4 regions of the Streptomyces sp. NPDC049813 genome follow, and region 4 is predicted to be linked to each of the others. Evidence: riboswitches for the same ligand, from Rfam matches in the RefSeq annotation. Region 4 holds a riboswitch; each other region holds the start of a gene.
What was found. A riboswitch is a leader RNA that binds a small molecule or an ion and turns the genes downstream of it on or off. The one in region 4 is predicted to bind cyclic di-AMP.
Positions count from the first base shown of each region.

Region 1: another riboswitch for cyclic di-AMP. It lies ahead of ACIBW6_RS32285 (M23 family metallopeptidase); the one in region 4 lies ahead of ACIBW6_RS09955 (M23 family metallopeptidase).
Region 2: another riboswitch for cyclic di-AMP. It lies ahead of ACIBW6_RS19730 (transglycosylase family protein); the one in region 4 lies ahead of ACIBW6_RS09955 (M23 family metallopeptidase).
Region 3: another riboswitch for cyclic di-AMP. It lies ahead of ACIBW6_RS12655 (NlpC/P60 family protein); the one in region 4 lies ahead of ACIBW6_RS09955 (M23 family metallopeptidase).

Region 1 covers NZ_JBITLI010000021.1:103,969-108,172, reverse strand. Annotated here, with positions in the region: gene ACIBW6_RS32295 (PrsW family intramembrane metalloprotease) at 1-563, shown strand, start outside; gene ACIBW6_RS32290 (aldo/keto reductase) at 570-1,523, opposite strand; gene ACIBW6_RS32285 (M23 family metallopeptidase) at 1,579-2,616, opposite strand; cyclic di-AMP (ydaO/yuaA leader) riboswitch at 2,628-2,786, opposite strand; gene ACIBW6_RS32280 (PP2C family protein-serine/threonine phosphatase) at 3,029-4,129, opposite strand.
Region 2 covers NZ_JBITLI010000009.1:73,260-77,463, forward strand. Annotated here, with positions in the region: gene ACIBW6_RS19720 (septum formation initiator family protein) at 1-15, opposite strand, end outside; gene eno (phosphopyruvate hydratase) at 139-1,425, opposite strand; gene ACIBW6_RS19730 (transglycosylase family protein) at 1,709-2,425, opposite strand; cyclic di-AMP (ydaO/yuaA leader) riboswitch at 2,430-2,575, opposite strand; gene ACIBW6_RS19735 (transglycosylase family protein) at 2,757-3,839, opposite strand; gene ACIBW6_RS19740 (recombinase family protein) at 4,009-4,204, opposite strand, start outside.
Region 3 covers NZ_JBITLI010000004.1:499,147-503,350, reverse strand. Annotated here, with positions in the region: gene ACIBW6_RS12660 (hypothetical protein) at 1-281, shown strand, start outside; gene ACIBW6_RS12655 (NlpC/P60 family protein) at 439-1,620, opposite strand; cyclic di-AMP (ydaO/yuaA leader) riboswitch at 1,627-1,796, opposite strand; gene pcrA (DNA helicase PcrA) at 2,082-4,204, shown strand, end outside.
Region 4 covers NZ_JBITLI010000003.1:573,922-578,125, reverse strand. Annotated here, with positions in the region: gene ACIBW6_RS09965 (M16 family metallopeptidase) at 1-198, shown strand, start outside; gene ACIBW6_RS09960 (M16 family metallopeptidase) at 216-1,583, shown strand; cyclic di-AMP (ydaO/yuaA leader) riboswitch at 1,821-1,993, shown strand; gene ACIBW6_RS09955 (M23 family metallopeptidase) at 2,006-2,806, shown strand; gene ACIBW6_RS09950 (GntR family transcriptional regulator) at 3,028-3,714, shown strand; gene ACIBW6_RS09945 (HPr family phosphocarrier protein) at 3,929-4,204, opposite strand, start outside.

The sequences.
Region 1 (4,204 bases), on a different contig from region 4:
GCCGCCGGGTGCTGCTGCCGCTGGCGGGGCTGCTCGCCGCGATGGGCGTGCACGCGTTCTGGAACGGCTCGTCGTCCTTCGGCGAGTACGGCTTCTACGCCGTGTACGCGGCGTTCATGGTCCCGGTCTTCGCGCTGCTCACCTGGCTCGCCGTGTACCTGCGCCACCGCGAACTGCGCACCGTCCGGGCACAGCTGGCGGCGTACGTCGCCGCCGGCTGGCTCGCGCCGCCCGAGCCGTTCGCCCTCGGCTCCCTCAAGGCCCGCCGCCTGGCCCGCGAGTACGCGGCCCACTACGGCGGCAGGACGGCGGAGCGGGCGGTCACCGAGTACGCGTCCCTGGCGACGTCGCTCGCCCTGCTCCGGCACCGCGGTGAGCGGGGGCGGGCCGGCGCCGATTTCGTCGTACGGGAGCGGGAGCTGCTCGACGCGCTGTGGCAGCGGCGCGGATACGCCCGCCCCGCCCTCGCCTACGCCGCCCAGGTCGCGGCCCCCGTCCACCGGCCCCCGGCGTACGCGGGGCCGCGGCCGCCCGCCCCCGCGTACCACCCGTACCGGCCCTGAACGGGCTCAGGCGGAGGCCTCCGTGAGGCGGCCGAGCTCCGCGTCCGTCAGCTCCAGTCCGGCCACGGCGAGCAGCGCGGGCAGCTGCTCCACCGTGCGCGCGGACGCGATCGGCGCGGCGACGGTGGGCTGGGCGGCGAGCCAGGCCAGGGCGACCGTGGCGATCTCGGCGTCGTGCGCCCGGGCGACCTCGTCGAGGGCGGTCAGCACCTTGCGGCCGCGCTCGGTCTCCAGGTGCTTGCTGGCACCGGCCGCGCGGGGGCTGTCGACGGCGACGCCCGGCCGGTACTTGCCGGTGAGGAAACCGGCGGCGAGGGCGAAGTACGGGACGGCGGCGAGCCCGGCGCGCGAGGCGATCTCGCGCCGGGGACCCTCGTAGGTGTCGCGCGAGACGAGGTTGTAGTGCGGCTGAAGGGCGACGTAGCGGGCGAGGCCCTCGCGGTCGGAGAAGTCCAGCGACTCCTGGAGGCGCTCAGGCGAGATGTTCGAGGCGGCGATGGCGCGGACCTTGCCGGCCTTCACCAGGCCGTCGAGCGCGCCGATGATCTCCTCGACGGGGATCGTCTCGTCGTCGTCGAAGTGCGTGTAGTAGAGGTCGATGTGGTCGGTGCCGAGGCGGGTGAGGGAGGCGTCGGCGGCGGCCCGGATGTTCGCGGCGCGCAGGCCCTTGAAGTCGGGGTGGCGGGCGACCTTGGTGGCGATGACGACCTCGTCGCGCCGGCCGCGGGCGGCGAGCCACTTGCCGATGATCGTCTCCGACTCACCGCCGTGGTTGCCCTCGATCCAGGCCGAGTACGAGTCCGCCGTGTCGATGAAGTTGCCGCCCCCGGCGGTGTAGGCGTCGAGCACCGCGAAGGACGTCGCCTCGTCGGCGGTCCACCCGAAGACGTTGCCGCCGAGGGAGAGCGGGAAGACCTCGAGGTCGGAGGAGCCGAGCGGGCGCAGGGGAGAAGAAGTCATACCCCGATTGAACGCCCCCCGCGGAGCGAACCGCTGCGCGGGGGGCGCCGCGGGCTCAGAGCGAGAGGCCCTTGCCGCGCAGCCAGACCGCGGGGTCGACGCCGGTGGCGTCCCCGCCCGGGTGGACCTCCAGGTGGAGGTGGGCGCCCGTGACGTTGCCGGTGGCGCCGACGCGGCCGATGACGTCCCCGGTGGAGACCTTCTGGCCGACGCTGACGTTCATCGACGACTGGTGGCAGAACCACAGTTCGGTGCCGTCGTCGAGGGTGAGGATCGTGCGGTACCCGTAGGCGCCCGCCCAGCCGGCCTCGGTGACGGTGGCGCCGTGGATGGCGTGGATCGGCGTGCCGGTGGAGGCCGCGAAGTCCAGGCCCGTGTGGTAGCCGGAGGACCACATCGATCCGGGCTGCCCGAAGGTGCCGGTGATCGTGTACGAGGCGACGGGCAGCCGGAAGCTCTTGGCCAGCTCGGCGAGGCGCTCGGCCTCGGCCTTCTTCTTGGCCTCCTCCTCCGCCTTCTTCTTGTCGGCGGCGGCCTTGGCCTCGGCCTTCTCGTGCTTCGCCGCGGCCTCCTCGGCGGCCTTCAGCGCGGCGGCCTGCTCGGCCTCGGCCTGCGCGGTGGCATCGGCGGCGTCCTGCTGCGTCTCGGCCTGCTGCATGATCCGGGCCCGCAGCGCCTCGCCCGCACCCGACTGACCGGTGCCCATCGTGGTGAGCGGCGCGGCGGAGGCGCCGGAGGCGGAGTCGGCGCCGTCGGACATGAACGCGCCCACGCCGGGCAGCGACTTGGCCTCGGGCAGCGAGTCCTTGACGGCGGAGAGGTCGGGCATGGAGATCCGGACCGGGGGCTTGCCGCCCTGCGCGGTGGCGATGCCGCCGGCGCCGACGGCGGCGATCACGCCGACGCCCAGGACGGTGGAGCTGCGCGCGAGTCCGCCGCGCTGACGGGCCACGCGGTGCCTGCCGCGGACGGGGCGGACGGACTCCTCGGTGGGATTCCACTCCTCCCAGCTCCCCTGCTCGACGCCGGCCTCGCCGTCGGCGGGGTGGGCGGAGTACCCGGAGAACTCGGGGGCAGGACGGTTCGACGCCACGGGGGCGCTCTCCTTTCCTTCCTTCTCGCCTACCGGGTTAGCTGACGGGTTCGGAGCAGGAAGGTCTCCTACGAGCACGGCCCGGCGCCCGAAAAGCGACGGAACTGTGCCTGATTCACCCCAAGTTGGTGGTTCCCCGGCTCCCTTGCGGGATTAGGCGTGTGCGCACGGAGCCGTCGCTTGTGACGGCTGGGACGACCGCGCTGCGTTATCGAACGTTAATAGACAGCCGATAGTAATTCCAAGCTGTTCCCACTGATCGTTCACGTCTTTGGCCTGGACTTAACGGTCAATAACACCTTCAAACGGGCGAGTTGACCGACGATTCCGGCCCGCGCCAAACACCCGACTTTCTGACGGAGTGTCAATCGTTATGTGCAGGGAGTCGTCCGGTCACGCCTCGTGATGTCGATCAAGGGCGGCGCACGGCGAGCAGCGCCATGTCGTCGCTGGCCCCGCCCCCGGTGTGCCGGCGCACTTCTTCGGCCAGCGCCGCGAGCAGCTCCTCCGGCCCCGGGAAGATCCGGCCCGCGAGCCGGGCCGCGGGATCGTAGAAGACGCCCCGCGCGTCGCGCGCCTCGGAGAGCCCGTCGGTGTAGAGCAGCAGCGTCGCCTCGGCCGGGAACGCCGCCTCGGTGGCCCGGTCCGGCCAGGAGCCGAGCTCGCCCAGGCCGAGCGGCAGCGCCGCCTCCGCCGGCGTGACCACCCGCACCGTGCCGTCGCCGTGCAGCACGACCGGTTCGGGGTGGCCGCGGTTGAGGACGCGCAGGAGCCGGCCGCCGTGCGGGATCTCGGCGAGCACGGCGGTGGTGAACCCCTCGAAGTCGTCGATGCCGCGCCGCCGCGACCCCTCCCTGGCCAGCGCCCGCTCCAGCCGCTGGGCGACCGCCTCCAGGCTCTCCTCCTGCTCGGCGGCCTCCCGGAAGGCCCCGATGACGACGGCCACGGCGGCGACCGCGCCCATGCCCTTGCCCCGTACGTCCCCCACGACTATCCGCACCCCGTGCGGCGTGTCCTGCACCGCGTACAGATCGCCGCCGATGAAGGCGTCGGCCTGCGCCGCCTCGTACCGGGCCGCGACGGCCAGGCCGCCGATCCGCCCGGCCGGCTCCGGCAACACCGCCAGCTGGGCGGCCTCCGCGATCTGGCGCGCGGACGCCAGCTGCTCGTCGCTGCGGCGCTTGATCCGGTTGATGAAGCAGGCCAGCACGCACACCGTGGCCACGGTGGCCATCTCGGTGTACACCCCGGCGTTGAACGACGTGTAGCGCAGATGGACGGCGACGATGGCGGCGACCGACGCGGCGCCCGCGGTGATCGTGCTGCCCAGCGAGAAGAAGGGCGCGACGACCAGCGGCGCAGCACTGAAGAGCGGTGAGCCGGCGAACCCGGACGGCGTGCAGTACTCGTAGACCGCACCGCCGACGATCAGCAGCAGGGGCAGCACCCGCAGGAAGGCACGCGTACCGGCGGCGTCCGTTCCGCGTCCGTGCCGCCCTCCTCGCTGCCCCACCACTCGTCTCCTGCCACGTCCGCGCCCGGATTACGGCGTCGGTCCAAGGGTTCCCGGGCGGCGGGCCGGGGGCGA
Region 2 (4,204 bases), on a different contig from region 4:
GAGCTTTCCCGGCATCGCCTGGTGCCTCCCCGATCTGGTCCCCGTCTGGCTGCCTACGTGCGTACGTCCTCGCACACGGTACGGGACCGAGTGCGAGGACGTACGGAACTACGGCGCCGGAAGACGTCCCGGGGCAGGTCAGCCCTTGAAGCGGGGGAACGCGCTGCGGCCGGCGTAGACCGCGGCGTCGTCGAGGATCTCCTCGATGCGCAGCAGCTGGTTGTACTTGGCGACGCGCTCGGAGCGGGCCGGGGCGCCGGTCTTGATCTGGCCGCAGTTCGTGGCGACGGCGAGGTCGGCGATGGTGACGTCCTCGGTCTCGCCGGAGCGGTGCGACATCATGCACTTGAAACCGTTGCGCTGGGCCAGCTCGACGGCGTCCAGGGTCTCGGTCAGCGAGCCGATCTGGTTCACCTTGACGAGCAGCGCGTTGGCCGAGTCCTCCTCGATGCCGCGCGCCAGGCGCTCCGGGTTGGTGACGAACAGGTCGTCGCCGACGAGCTGGACCTTGTCGCCGAGGCGCTCGGTGATGGTGTTCCAGCCGGCCCAGTCGTCCTCGTACAGCGGGTCCTCGATGGAGACGAGCGGGTACGCGGAGACGAGCTCCTCGTAGTACTCCGTCATCTCGGCGGCGGAGCGCTCCTTGCCCTCGAACTGGTACTTGCCGTCCTTGTAGAACTCGGAGGCGGCGACGTCCAGCGCGAGCGCGACCTGCTGGCCGGGGATGTAGCCGGCCTCCTTGATCGCTTCGAGGATGAGGTCGAGCGCGGCGCGGTTCGACTCCAGGTTCGGGGCGAAGCCGCCCTCGTCGCCGAGGCCGGTGGACAGGCCCTTGGTCTTCAGCACCTTCTTGAGGGTGTGGTAGACCTCGGTGCCCCAGCGCAGCGCCTCGGAGAAGGACTCCGCGCCGATCGGGGCGATCATGAACTCCTGGATGTCGACGTTCGAGTCGGCGTGCGACCCGCCGTTCAGGATGTTCATCATCGGGACGGGCAGCAGGTGCGCGTTCGGACCGCCGAGGTAGCGGAACAGCGGCAGGTCGCTGGCCTCGGACGCGGCGTGCGCGACGGCGAGGGAGACGCCGAGGATGGCGTTGGCGCCGAGCGAGCCCTTGTTGTCCGTGGCGTCCAGGTCGAACATCGCCTGGTCGATCAGGCGCTGCTCGGTGGCGTCGTAGCCGACGAGCTCCGGGCCGATCTGCTCGATGACGGCGAGGACGGCCTTCTCGACGCCCTTGCCCTGGTAACGGTTGGGGTCACCGTCACGGAGTTCGATGGCCTCGAAGGCACCGGTGGAGGCGCCGGACGGAACAGCAGCACGACCCGTGCTGCCGTCGTCGAGGCCGACCTCGACCTCGACCGTGGGGTTGCCTCGGGAGTCCAGGATTTCCCGGGCTACGACGACGTCGATGGACGGCACGAGCATCTCCTTCTGGGATGTGACACAACAGCGCGGGCGGCTGGCCCGCACCCCTGAGCGTAACCGGCTCCGGGGCATCAGCCAGTCGGCCGACCGGGTTGTGGACAACGCCGATAGCGAAATGTTTCCAAACGGAACAAAGACGGCGACCCCCACTCCGGAGGACCGGAGCGGGGGTCGCCGACGTGAGCGGCCCGTGGACGGGGCGGTGCGGTGCGGCCGGGCCCGGCGTCCGCCGACGCCGGGGCCGCCTCCGCGAGGGGGTCCCTCGGTGCGCGAGGGGTCCTCTTTACTTGAGGTGCAGCTGCTGGTCCGGGTAGATCAGGTTGGCGTCGCTGATGATGTCCTTGTTGAGCTCGAACACCTTGTGCCAGTTGGTCCCGTGCGCCTCGGCGATCTTGCTGAGGGTGTCGCCGGACTTCACCTTGTACTCGCCGTCGCCCTTCTCGACCTTCTTGCCGGTCGGGGTGGTGACGGTGTCCTTCTTGGTGTCCTGCTGCGGCTGCGGCTGCGCCTGCTGCTGCTGCGGCTGCTGGCGCTCCTGCGAGCGGGTCGTCGTGGAGGAGTCGGAGCGCTCCTGCTGCTGCGGCTGCGACTGCTGCGACGACTCGGCCGGAGCGGAGTTGCTGGTGTCGGCGCCGGACAGGCCCACGCCACAGCTCGGCCAGGCACCCTTGCCCTGCGCGGCGAGGACCTTCTCGGCGACCGATATCTGCTGCGCCTTGGACGCCTGGTCGGCGGAGGAGGCGTAGGAGGTGCCGCCGTACGCGGCCCAGGTCGAGGCGGAGAACTGCAGGCCACCGTAGTAGCCGTTGCCCGTGTTGATCGCCCAGTTGCCACCGGACTCGCACTGCGCGACCTGGTCCCACTCGGAGGTGGAGGCGGCGGAGGCGCCCGTGGCACCCATCAGCGGAACGGCGACGGCGGCACCGGCGACGCCGGCGAGCGTGGCGACACGAACGGCCTTGGACGGACGACGGTGCTTGCCCGTGTTGGAGAACAGCATGAAGAGATCCCCTCACCGACGCCTACGAGGTGAGCTGTCGGGTTCGGACCAGTGAGTGCCCGGCGCGCATCCTGTGCGCGACTTGACCCCAAGCCGGATGTCCGGCGCTTACCTTGGGTCCCCCGCTCCTGCCTACGGCGCTGACGCGTCGACTGTTCCCGTACGGACGTCGGCAGGATTCGGCGTGACGTCCGTCGGGGCCCGCTGTGGCGAGCGGTCACGACCGTAAGCAGTCGATCCGCCCGATTTCAAAGACGATCAGGGTCTTTGAGACTCATGTCTCACTCTCGCAAAGCCGGACATACGAGCCTCAACCGCCCCTGAACTCCCGCTACTTTTCACCCGATTCGAGGCCAAGATCCAGACTCTGACCAGGCAGGATGAGGTCGGGGTCGGAACCGACCGTCTTCTTGTTCAGGTCGTAGAGCGCATCCCACCCGCCACGCACGTCGTGCGCGTCCGCGATGTCCCAGAGGTTGTCGCCGGAGCGGACCGTGTACGCCCCGTCGGCGCGCTGCTCCTCACGTGAAGCGTGACGCCCCTCACCCTGACGGGAGGCGGAGGCGTCGTCCGAGGCGCGGTCGCCGCGGTGGCGGCCGGCCGCCGAGGGGTCCGCGGCGGGGTCGGAGGGATCGGCGGAGGCGGACCCCTGCGCGCCACCCTCCTTCTCCGCGTTGTCCGTCGTGTCCGCCGCGCCCAGGCCGCCGTCCGAGCCGTCCGTACCGTCCGTGACCTCGTCCGACGCGGCCGCGCCCGGCTCGTCGCCCGCGTCGCCGGAGGCGTCCGAAGTGCCGCTGCCGTCAGCGGTGTCCGCGGAACTCGACGGATCGGCGGAACCCGACGGGCCGGCCGGATCGGACGCGTCGCCCGCACCGGACGGATCGGCCGTGGCGGAGCCCGCGTGATTCTTCTCTCCCGCGGACTCGGCGGGGGCCGTGGAGTCCCCGGAGTCCTCAGGGTTCTGGGAGTCCTTCGCGTCGGCCGAGCCGGAGGGCCGGGGGGACGCGCTCGCGCCCGGGTCGACCTCGGCCGTGTCGTCGCCCTGCGTGAGGCCGGCCACGATCGAACAGCTCGGCCAGGCACTGGGCCCCTTGGCCGCAAGCGCCTTCTCGGCCACGGCTATCTGCTGCGAGCGGCTCGCCTCGTCGGCGCGCGGGGCGAAGTCGAGCCCGCCGTACTGCTCCCACATCTCCTGCGAGAACTGGAGCCCGCCGTAGTAGCCGTTGCCGGCGTCCAGACTCCACTGGCCGCCGGACTCGCACTCGGCGAGCTTGTCCCAGGTGGCGGTGGAGGCGGCGCTCGCGCTGCCCGCCGCGAGCAGCGGGATCGCGATGGCGCTGCCGGTGACCCCGGCGGCGACGACGAGAGCAGGGGCCTGACGGGGGCGACGGTGTCGACCGTTCCCGGAGAGCATGCGGTTGCCTTTCGCGAGACTGATGCAGCACGCGACAGGGGTGGCGGAAGTGGTGCCGGTTGTGCCTGTGTCGCGATGACTGGTGAACGTAGCGGGACTCGAACGCTTGTCACAAGTCGATGCAGCGCAGATCACGTGAACATCACAATCCTGACGAGGTGTCAGTCAGTCACCGGCTCCGAAGTGTTGTGTCCGGGGACTCGATCCCGGAGATGACCTCCAGCGCCGGGACCAACACCTCTCGTCGGACTACCGACCCACCGCCTCTTGCGTTCAGTGCGTCCATGAGCGGCGGCCAGAACCCCCTCTTGAACCAGGAGTTCTGCCGGTCCTTGATCTGCCCGTGCGGGCCGTATCGCGCCGGG
Region 3 (4,204 bases), on a different contig from region 4:
CGCAGATGTCGGCGATGGGGCGGGGCACCGCCCGGTTCAACAAGGCGATGCTGCACGGCGCGCTGACCATGCTGGTCACCGGCGTCGCCCTGGTCGGCCTCAATCAGGCCGACGGCTCCACCGTGAACAACGTCAAGATCGGGGTGAAGCTGGCCGTCCTGATCGTCATCCTCGGCATCGTGTACGTGAAGCGCGACGAGGAGACGGCCGAGAAGGGGCTGTTCGCTGCGGTCGGCGGGCTGACGATCGCCAACATCTTCATCGCGGTGCTCTGGACCTGAGGGAGCCGGCGGCCCTGAGGTACTGAGGCCCTGCGGGCCTGCGGGGTCCGGGCGGGCCCGAGGGGCAGGGGGCGCTTTCCGGCCGCCGCGGTCCCGGGAGCCCCCGGGGCCTGTCACCGCGGTGTCCCCACCACGGCGACAGGACCCGGCGCGGACGTCAGGCGGGCCGCACCACGCTGTGGATCGAGCTGGTGCCGTCGTAGTAGATGGACTCCTCGCGGACGGACGCGCCCGGCTTCGGGGCGTGGATCATCATGCCGTCGCCGAGGTACAGGCCGACGTGGCTGATGTCGTCGTAGAAGAAGACCAGGTCACCCGGTTGGATCGAGGAGAGCGGGACGGTCGTGCCGGCCTCCACCTGGTCCCACGTGGTGCGCGGCAAGGTGATGCCGGCCGCCTTCCACGCCGCCTGGGTGAGCCCCGAGCAGTCGTAGGAGTCCGGGCCCGTGGCGCCCCACACGTACGGCTTGCCCTCCTGCGCCTTGGCGTAGGCGAGCGCCTGGGCGGCCTTGGTCGCGTAACCGGAGGAGCTGCCTGCCGGTGCCTCGGTGGTACCGCCGGACGACGAGCCGGAGCCCTGCTGCCCGGCGGCCTCCTCGGCCGCCTGCTGCTTCTTGTCCTCCTGCGCCTTCTGCTCCGCGGCGAGCTGGGCGGCCTTCTTGCGGGCCGCCTCCTGCTTCTTCTTCTCGATCGCCGCGAGCCGCTGCTTCTCCTCGGCGGTCAGCCGCGACAGCAGCTGACGGGCGTCGGCCAGCTTCGTCTGCACGCTCTGCTTGGAGGTCTTCAGGTCGGTCTGGGAGGACGTCAGCTGCGTGAGGCTCTCCTGCGCCTCGGTGCGCTTCTTCGCGGTGCTGAGCTGCTGCTTCTGATAGTCGTCGACCGCGTCCTTCTGGTCGGCGGTCATCCGGCTCATCAGCCGGTTCTGCGCGAAGTAGTCCTCGGGGTCGTCCGCGAGGAACATCGTCGCCGTGTCGCCGATCCCGCCCGAGCGGTACTGCTGGGCGGCGAACCTGCCCAGCTCCTGGCGGGCCGAGTTCAGCTTCTCGGTGCGCTGCGCGATGTCGTCGAGGAGGCGATCGACCTGCTTCTTCTTGCTGTCGGTCTGCTCCTTGGCGGAGTTGTACTTCTGCGTGGCGACCTCGGCCTGGCGGTACAGGCTGTCGACTTTCTTCTGCACCTCTTCCAGGCTCGGCCGGTCCGGCCGGGCGGGGGCCGCCTGGGCGCTCTGCGAGAGGAGGGCCACCGAGGTGAGGGCGACGGTCGTGATCCCGACCGCGGGGGTGGTGCGAAGGCCGCCGGTCATCCGGGACCGGACACGCGGCTTGCGGTGCGACGCCAAGGAGGCGACTCCTTCCGTGGTCCGCCTACCGGGTTAGCTGTCGGGTTCGGGCGTACGGAAGGCTGCCCTACGGTCGGCCGCCCTGTCCTGCCGGGCGGCCGGGCCGATTCACCCCAAGGTCGGTTGGGTCCCCGGTTCCCTGCCTCACGGCGTACGGGACTCGGCGGGGGCTGCTCGTTCGCCGCGGTGCTCGCGGCGGGGGGACGGGCTGCCCGCGCAGCACGGTAGCCAACTCGTGTCGCTGCTGTGAAGGTTGATGTTCGATATGCCCGATACATTTTCGTGACCTTGGCGACACCGGGCGCTCGGCCGAATGATGGTCGAACGCACCGCATCTGCTCGGTCACGGTAGGTGCGCCGCCGGACTCCTCCGGCCGAAAGGCGCCGCTGACCTGGTGGTACGGGCAGTGTGGCCAAGGTGGGGGCGGGGTGTCAGTGGGGCCGCCTAGACTCGTAGGGCGATGAGCAGCCTCTTTGACGACAGCTTCCTGGCGGGCCTCCAGAACCGGACCGAGGGCCCCCCGCCGCCGCCCGACAGCGAGCACGACGGACCGGAGCCCGAGCCGATCCCGGACGACCTGTTCGGCGGGAAGTTCGACGTGCCTCCGGCCCGGGACGCGTACTACCGCGACGGCGCGCCCCGCCCTGCCCTGGACCCGGCGGCCCTGCTGGACGGGTTGAACGAGAACCAGCGGGCGGCCGTCGTGCACGGCGGCTCCCCGCTGCTCATCGTGGCGGGCGCCGGCTCCGGCAAGACCCGCGTCCTCACCCACCGCATCGCCTACCTGCTGGCCGAGCGCGGCGTCCACCCCGGCCAGATCCTCGCGATCACCTTCACGAACAAGGCCGCGGGCGAGATGAAGGAGCGCGTCGAGTCCCTGGTGGGCCCGCGGGCGAACGCGATGTGGGTCTCCACCTTCCACAGCGCGTGCGTGCGCATCCTGCGCCGCGAGTCGAAGAAGCTCGGCTTCACCTCGTCGTTCTCGATCTACGACGCGGCCGACAGCAAGCGGCTCATGGCCCTGGTCTGCCGCGACCTGGACCTGGACCCCAAGAAGTTCCCGCCGAAGTCCTTCAGCGCCAAGATCTCGAACCTGAAGAACGAGCTGATCGACGAGGAGGACTTCGCGAAGACCGCGGCTGGGGGCACCTCCCGGACGGAGTCTGGGGGAGGATTCGAGAAGTCCGTCGCCCAGGCCTACGCGATGTACCAGTCGCGGCTGCGGGAGGCCAACGCCCTCGACTTCGACGACCTGATCATGACCACGGTCAACCTGCTGCGCGCGTTCCCCGACGTCGCCGAGCACTACCGGCGCCGCTTCCGGCACGTCCTGGTCGACGAGTACCAGGACACCAACCACGCGCAGTACGCACTCGTGCGCGAGCTGGTCGGGCCGACGGAGGGGGAGGACGCCGACCCCGCCGAGCTGTGCGTCGTCGGCGACGCGGACCAGTCCATCTACGCGTTCCGCGGCGCCACCATCCGCAACATCCTCCAGTTCGAGGAGGACTACACGGACGCGACCACGATCCTGCTGGAGCAGAACTACCGCTCCTCGCAGACGATCCTGAGCGCGGCCAACGCGGTCATCGAGCGCAACGAGTCGCGCCGCCCCAAGAACCTGTGGACGAACGCGGGCGCGGGCTCCCAGATCACCGGCTACGTCGCGGACACCGAGCACGACGAGGCGCAGTTCGTCGCCGAGGAGATCGACCGGCTCACGGACGCGGGCGAGGCGAGCTCCGGCGACGTCGCCGTCTTCTACCGGACGAACGCGCAGTCCCGTGTCTTCGAAGAGATCTTCATCCGCGTCGGCCTGCCCTACAAGGTCGTCGGCGGTGTCCGCTTCTACGAGCGCAAGGAGGTCAGGGACATCCTGGCCTACCTGCGCGTGCTGGCCAATCCCGAGGACTCCGTCCCCCTGCGCCGCATCCTGAACGTGCCCAAGCGCGGCATCGGCGACCGCGCCGAAGCGATGATCGACGCGCTCTCCCAGCGCGAGAAGATCTCCTTCCCGCAGGCGCTGCGCCGCGTCGACGAGGCGTACGGCATGGCGTCCCGGTCGACGAACGCGGTCAAGCGGTTCAACGCCCTCATGGAGGACCTGCGCACCGTCGTCGAGTCCGGCGCCGGACCGGCCACGGTCCTGGAAGCCGTCCTCGAGCGCACCGGCTACCTCGCCGAGCTGCAGTCCTCCACGGACCCGCAGGACGAGACCCGCATCGAGAACCTCCAGGAACTCGCCGCGGTGGCCCTGGAGTTCGAGCAGGAGAACGCGCAGGCGGCCGCCGAGGGCGAGAGCGAGACCGAGACGGAAGAAGCCGGCGGCACCGGTCTCTCCGCCTTCCTGGAGCGGGTCGCCCTCGTTGCCGACTCCGACCAGATCCCCGACGAGGAGGACGACGGCAGCGGCGTCATCACCCTGATGACCCTGCACACCGCCAAGGGCCTCGAATTCCCGGTGGTCTTCCTGACCGGCATGGAGGACGGCGTCTTCCCGCACATGCGCTCCCTGGGGCAGACCAAGGAGCTGGAGGAGGAGCGTCGCCTCGCGTACGTCGGCATCACGCGCGCGCGGGAGCG
Region 4 (4,204 bases):
CTCGCCCTGACCGCAGTGCAGCGCGTCCTGGCCGTGACCGCCGACGAGGTCCAGGAGGTCGCGAAGGCGCGCCTGCGCCCCGACAACCGCGCGGTGCTCGTCTACGAGCCCACGGTGCCCGCCGCCCCTCATGACGAGACCGACGAGACCGACGAGACCGCCGAGAGCGACCCGAGCGACGAGGAGGCGGGCCGGTGACCGAGCAGCTCGCGACCATGGACTTCCATCCCCGGCCCGAGGCGGGCACGGCCAAGCCGTGGGCGTTCCCGGCCCCCGAGCGCGGCGAGCTGGACAACGGCCTGACCGTGCTGCGCTGCCACCGCCCCGGCCAGCAGGTCGTGGCCGTGGAGATCAACCTCGACGCGCCGCTGGAGGCCGAGCCGGCCGCCCTCGAAGGCGTCGCCACGATCATGGCGCGTGCCTTCAACGAGGGCACCGACAAGCACTCCGCGGAGGAGTTCGCCGCCGAACTGGAGCGCTGCGGCGCCACCATGGACGCGCACGCCGACCACCCCGGCGTGCGGGTCTCCTTGGAGGTGCCGGTCTCCCGGCTTCCCAAGGGCCTCGCCCTGCTGGCCGACGCGCTGCGGGCGCCCGCCTTCGCGGACGGCGAGATCGAGCGCCTGGTCCGCAACCGGCTCGACGAGATCCCGCACGAGAGCGCCAACCCGGCCCGCCGGGCCGCCAAGGAGCTCTCCCGGCAGCTCTTCCCGGCCGACTCGCGCATGTCGCGTCCGCGGCAGGGCAGCGAGGAGACCGTCGCCGCCATCGACGCGGCGGCCGTACGCGCCTTCTACGAGAAGCACGTCCGCCCCGCCACCGGCACCGTCGTCGTGGTGGGCGACCTGACCGGCACCGACCTGGACGCCCTCCTCACCGACACGCTCGGCGCCTGGACCGGTGACACCGCGGAGCCCAGGCCGGTCCCGCCGGTGACCGCCGACGACACCGGCCGGGTCGTCATCGTGGACCGGCCGGGCGCGGTGCAGACGCAGCTGCTGATCGGCCGCATCGGACCCGACCGGCACGACCGGGTGTGGGCCGCGCAGATCCTCGGCACGTACTGCCTCGGCGGCACGCTCACCTCGCGCCTGGACCGGGTGCTGCGCGAGGAGAAGGGCTACACCTACGGGGTGCGGTCCTTCGCCCAGGTGCTGCGGTCCGCGCCGGACGGCACGGGTGCCGCGATGCTCGCCATCAGCGGCTCCGTGGACACCCCGAACACCGGGCCCGCGCTCGACGACCTCTGGAAGGTGCTGCGCACGCTCGCCGAAGGGGGGCTCACGGACGCCGAGCGGGACACCGCCGTGCAGAACCTGGTGGGCGTGGCGCCGCTGAAGTACGAGACCGCGGCCGCCGTCGCGGGCACGCTGGCCGACCAGGTCGAGCAGCACCTCCAGGACGACTTCCAGGCCCAGCTGTACCGCCGGCTCGCCGAGACGGGCACCGTGGAGGCCACCGCGGCGGTCGTCAGCGCCTTCCCGGCTGACCGGCTGGTGACGATCCTCGTGGGCGACGCCGCGCAGATCGAGGAGCCCGTCCGGGCCCTCGGCATCGGCGAGGTGACCGTCGTCTCGGGCTGACCCCCGCCCCGTACGTCGCTCGCAGCCCCGGTGGCCTCCACGGCCACCGGGGCTGCGTGGTGTCGCTCACGTTCACCCTTGTGCGGCCGGGTATCGCTTTTGTCCGAATTGGGGCGGAGGTTGCCTGTCTGCTCTGTGGCATGCGCTACAAAAGCCGGGATCCGTTTGTTGATTAAAAGATGTCCCGCTTAGCGTCGGTCCGGCTGTTCGCCAGACACGCGTCGCGCCCGCGACACCGGACAGTCATCGCCGAGTCCCCCATGGCGTGAGCCAGGGGAGCCGGGGACCCACCGCAGTCCCTGGGGTGAATCGGGCAGCCTTCCGGCCGTACAGGCCAGGACGGTCGCCCGTAGGAGACCTTCCTGCTCCGAACCCGTCAGCTAACCCGGTAGGCGAGAGGGAAGGAAAGGATCAGCCCCTACATGGCGTTCACCCGTGCCACCGGGAAGCACCGTCGTCCCAGTCGCCTCACGCGTACCACCGTGCAGGTCGCGAGTGTCGCGGCGCTCACCACGACCGGTGTGGTGGGCGGCCTCGCCGCCCCCGCCCTCGCCGCCGACACCGCGGCCCCCGAGCAGAACGGCCTGACCCAGGCCATCGCCATCGGCGACTCCCTGGCCGACCGGATCGACGCGCAGGCCGCCGCCCAGAAGAAGGCCGCCGACGCGGCCGCCGCCAAGGCGAAGGCCGAGGCCGAGGCGAAGAAGAAGGCCGAGGAAGCCAAGCGCGAGGCCGAGGCGAAGGCCGCCAAGGAGCGCGAAGAGCGCGAGGCCAAGGAGCGGGCCGCCCGCGAGGCCGAGCGCAAGCGCCTGCTCAACAGCTTCGTGGCGCCCATCTCCGGCTCCTACGTCTCCACGGGCTACCAGGCGAGCAGCGGCCTGTGGTCCTCCGGCAGCCACACCGGCATCGACTTCCACGCGGCCAGCGGCACGTCCGTGCACGCGGTCGGCGCGGGCACCGTCGTCGAGGCCGGCTGGGGCGGCGCCTACGGCAACAACATCGTGATCAAGATGAACGACGGCACGTACACCCAGTACGGGCACCTGTCCTCCATCGGCGTCTCCGTCGGCCAGGCCGTCACCCCCGGCCAGCAGATAGGCCTCTCCGGCGCCACCGGCAACGTCACGGGCCCGCACCTGCACTTCGAGGCCCGCACGACGCCCGACTACGGCTCGGACATGGACCCCGTCGCGTACCTGCGCTCGCACGGCGTGAACGTCTGACGCGCACGCACCCGCACGCGAAAGCCCCGGCTCGGCGAGCCGGGGCTTTCGCGTGCGCCCCGCATTTCTGGCCAGAAAATATCCCTGGATTCCGGTCCGGCGTCGGAAATTCGAGTGCGGTGGAATAGAGTCACCGGGCGGGCGCGACCGGAGGGTGGCATTCGCGCTCGCACAAGCGTCGATCGACCGCGTTTCGCGGGGATGAAGGCGGAGGTCGGGACATGCGCATTCCCGCACACTCGGTATGCACGGCGATCCGCGAGGACATCGTCGCGGGTGTCTACGAGCGCGGCAGCAGACTCACCGAGGAAGTGCTCGCGCGGCGCTACGGGGTCTCGCGGGTCCCGGTGCGCGAGGCGCTGCGCACCCTGGAGGCCGAGGGCTTCGTCGTCACACGGCGGCACGCGGGCGCGTGCGTGGCCGAACCCACCCGGCAGGAGGCCGCCGACCTGCTGGAGGTCCGGCTGCTGCTCGAACCGCTGGGCGCCGCGCGCGCCGCGCAGCGCAGGACCGAGGCGCACCTCAAGGTCCTGCGCGGCCTGGTCAGGCTGGGGCAGGAGCGGGTGCGGCGCGGTCAGGGCGAGGATCTGCGCTCCCTGGGCGGGTGGTTCCACGAGACCCTCGCGGGGGCCTCCGGCAGCCCCGGCCTGATCGCCCTGCTCACCCAGCTCCGGCACAAGATCGCCTGGATGTACGTCGTGGAGGGCCCGGCCCAGCCGGCCGAGTCCTGGGCCGAGCACGGTGCCATCGTGGACGCGGTGGCCCGCGGCGACGCCGAGCGTGCCCGCGCGCTGACCCTGCTGCACGCCGAGCGCGCGGCGGCCGCCCACCGGCTCCGCGTCCCGCGCGCCGCCGGTCACGTGAGGACTTCGCAACGTCCTGTAAACACGGCGAGCCTTCCCCATTAATAAAAGGGCCGTATACAAAGACGTGCGGTAATCGCCGGATCGGGCGCTTGGCATTTCTGGTGCATGCTTCGCTGCATGGTGTCCGGAGGGCAATAGATACCGGCCGCTGATTCCGTGTGGACCGGGCGGCTGTACTCGCGCGTGAATTCTTCGCGGGAACGACGAAGCCGCGCGCCCATAAAGGGAACGCGCGGCTTCGGCGGTACGAGGGGGATCAGACGGTCTCGGGGAGCTCGTCGAGACCCTCGGAGACCAGCTTCGCCAGACGGTCGAGCGCGGCGTCCGCGCCCTCGGCGTCGGAGGCCAGGACGATCTCCTCGCCGCCCTGCGCGCCCAGACCCAGCACCGCGAGCATGGAAGCGGCGTTGACGGGGTTGCCGTCGGCCTTGGCGATCGTCACGGGGACGCCGGCCGCGGTGGCCGCGCGGACGAAGATGGAGGCGGGGCGGGCGTGGAGGCCCTCGGCCCAGCCGACGTTGACGCGGCGCTC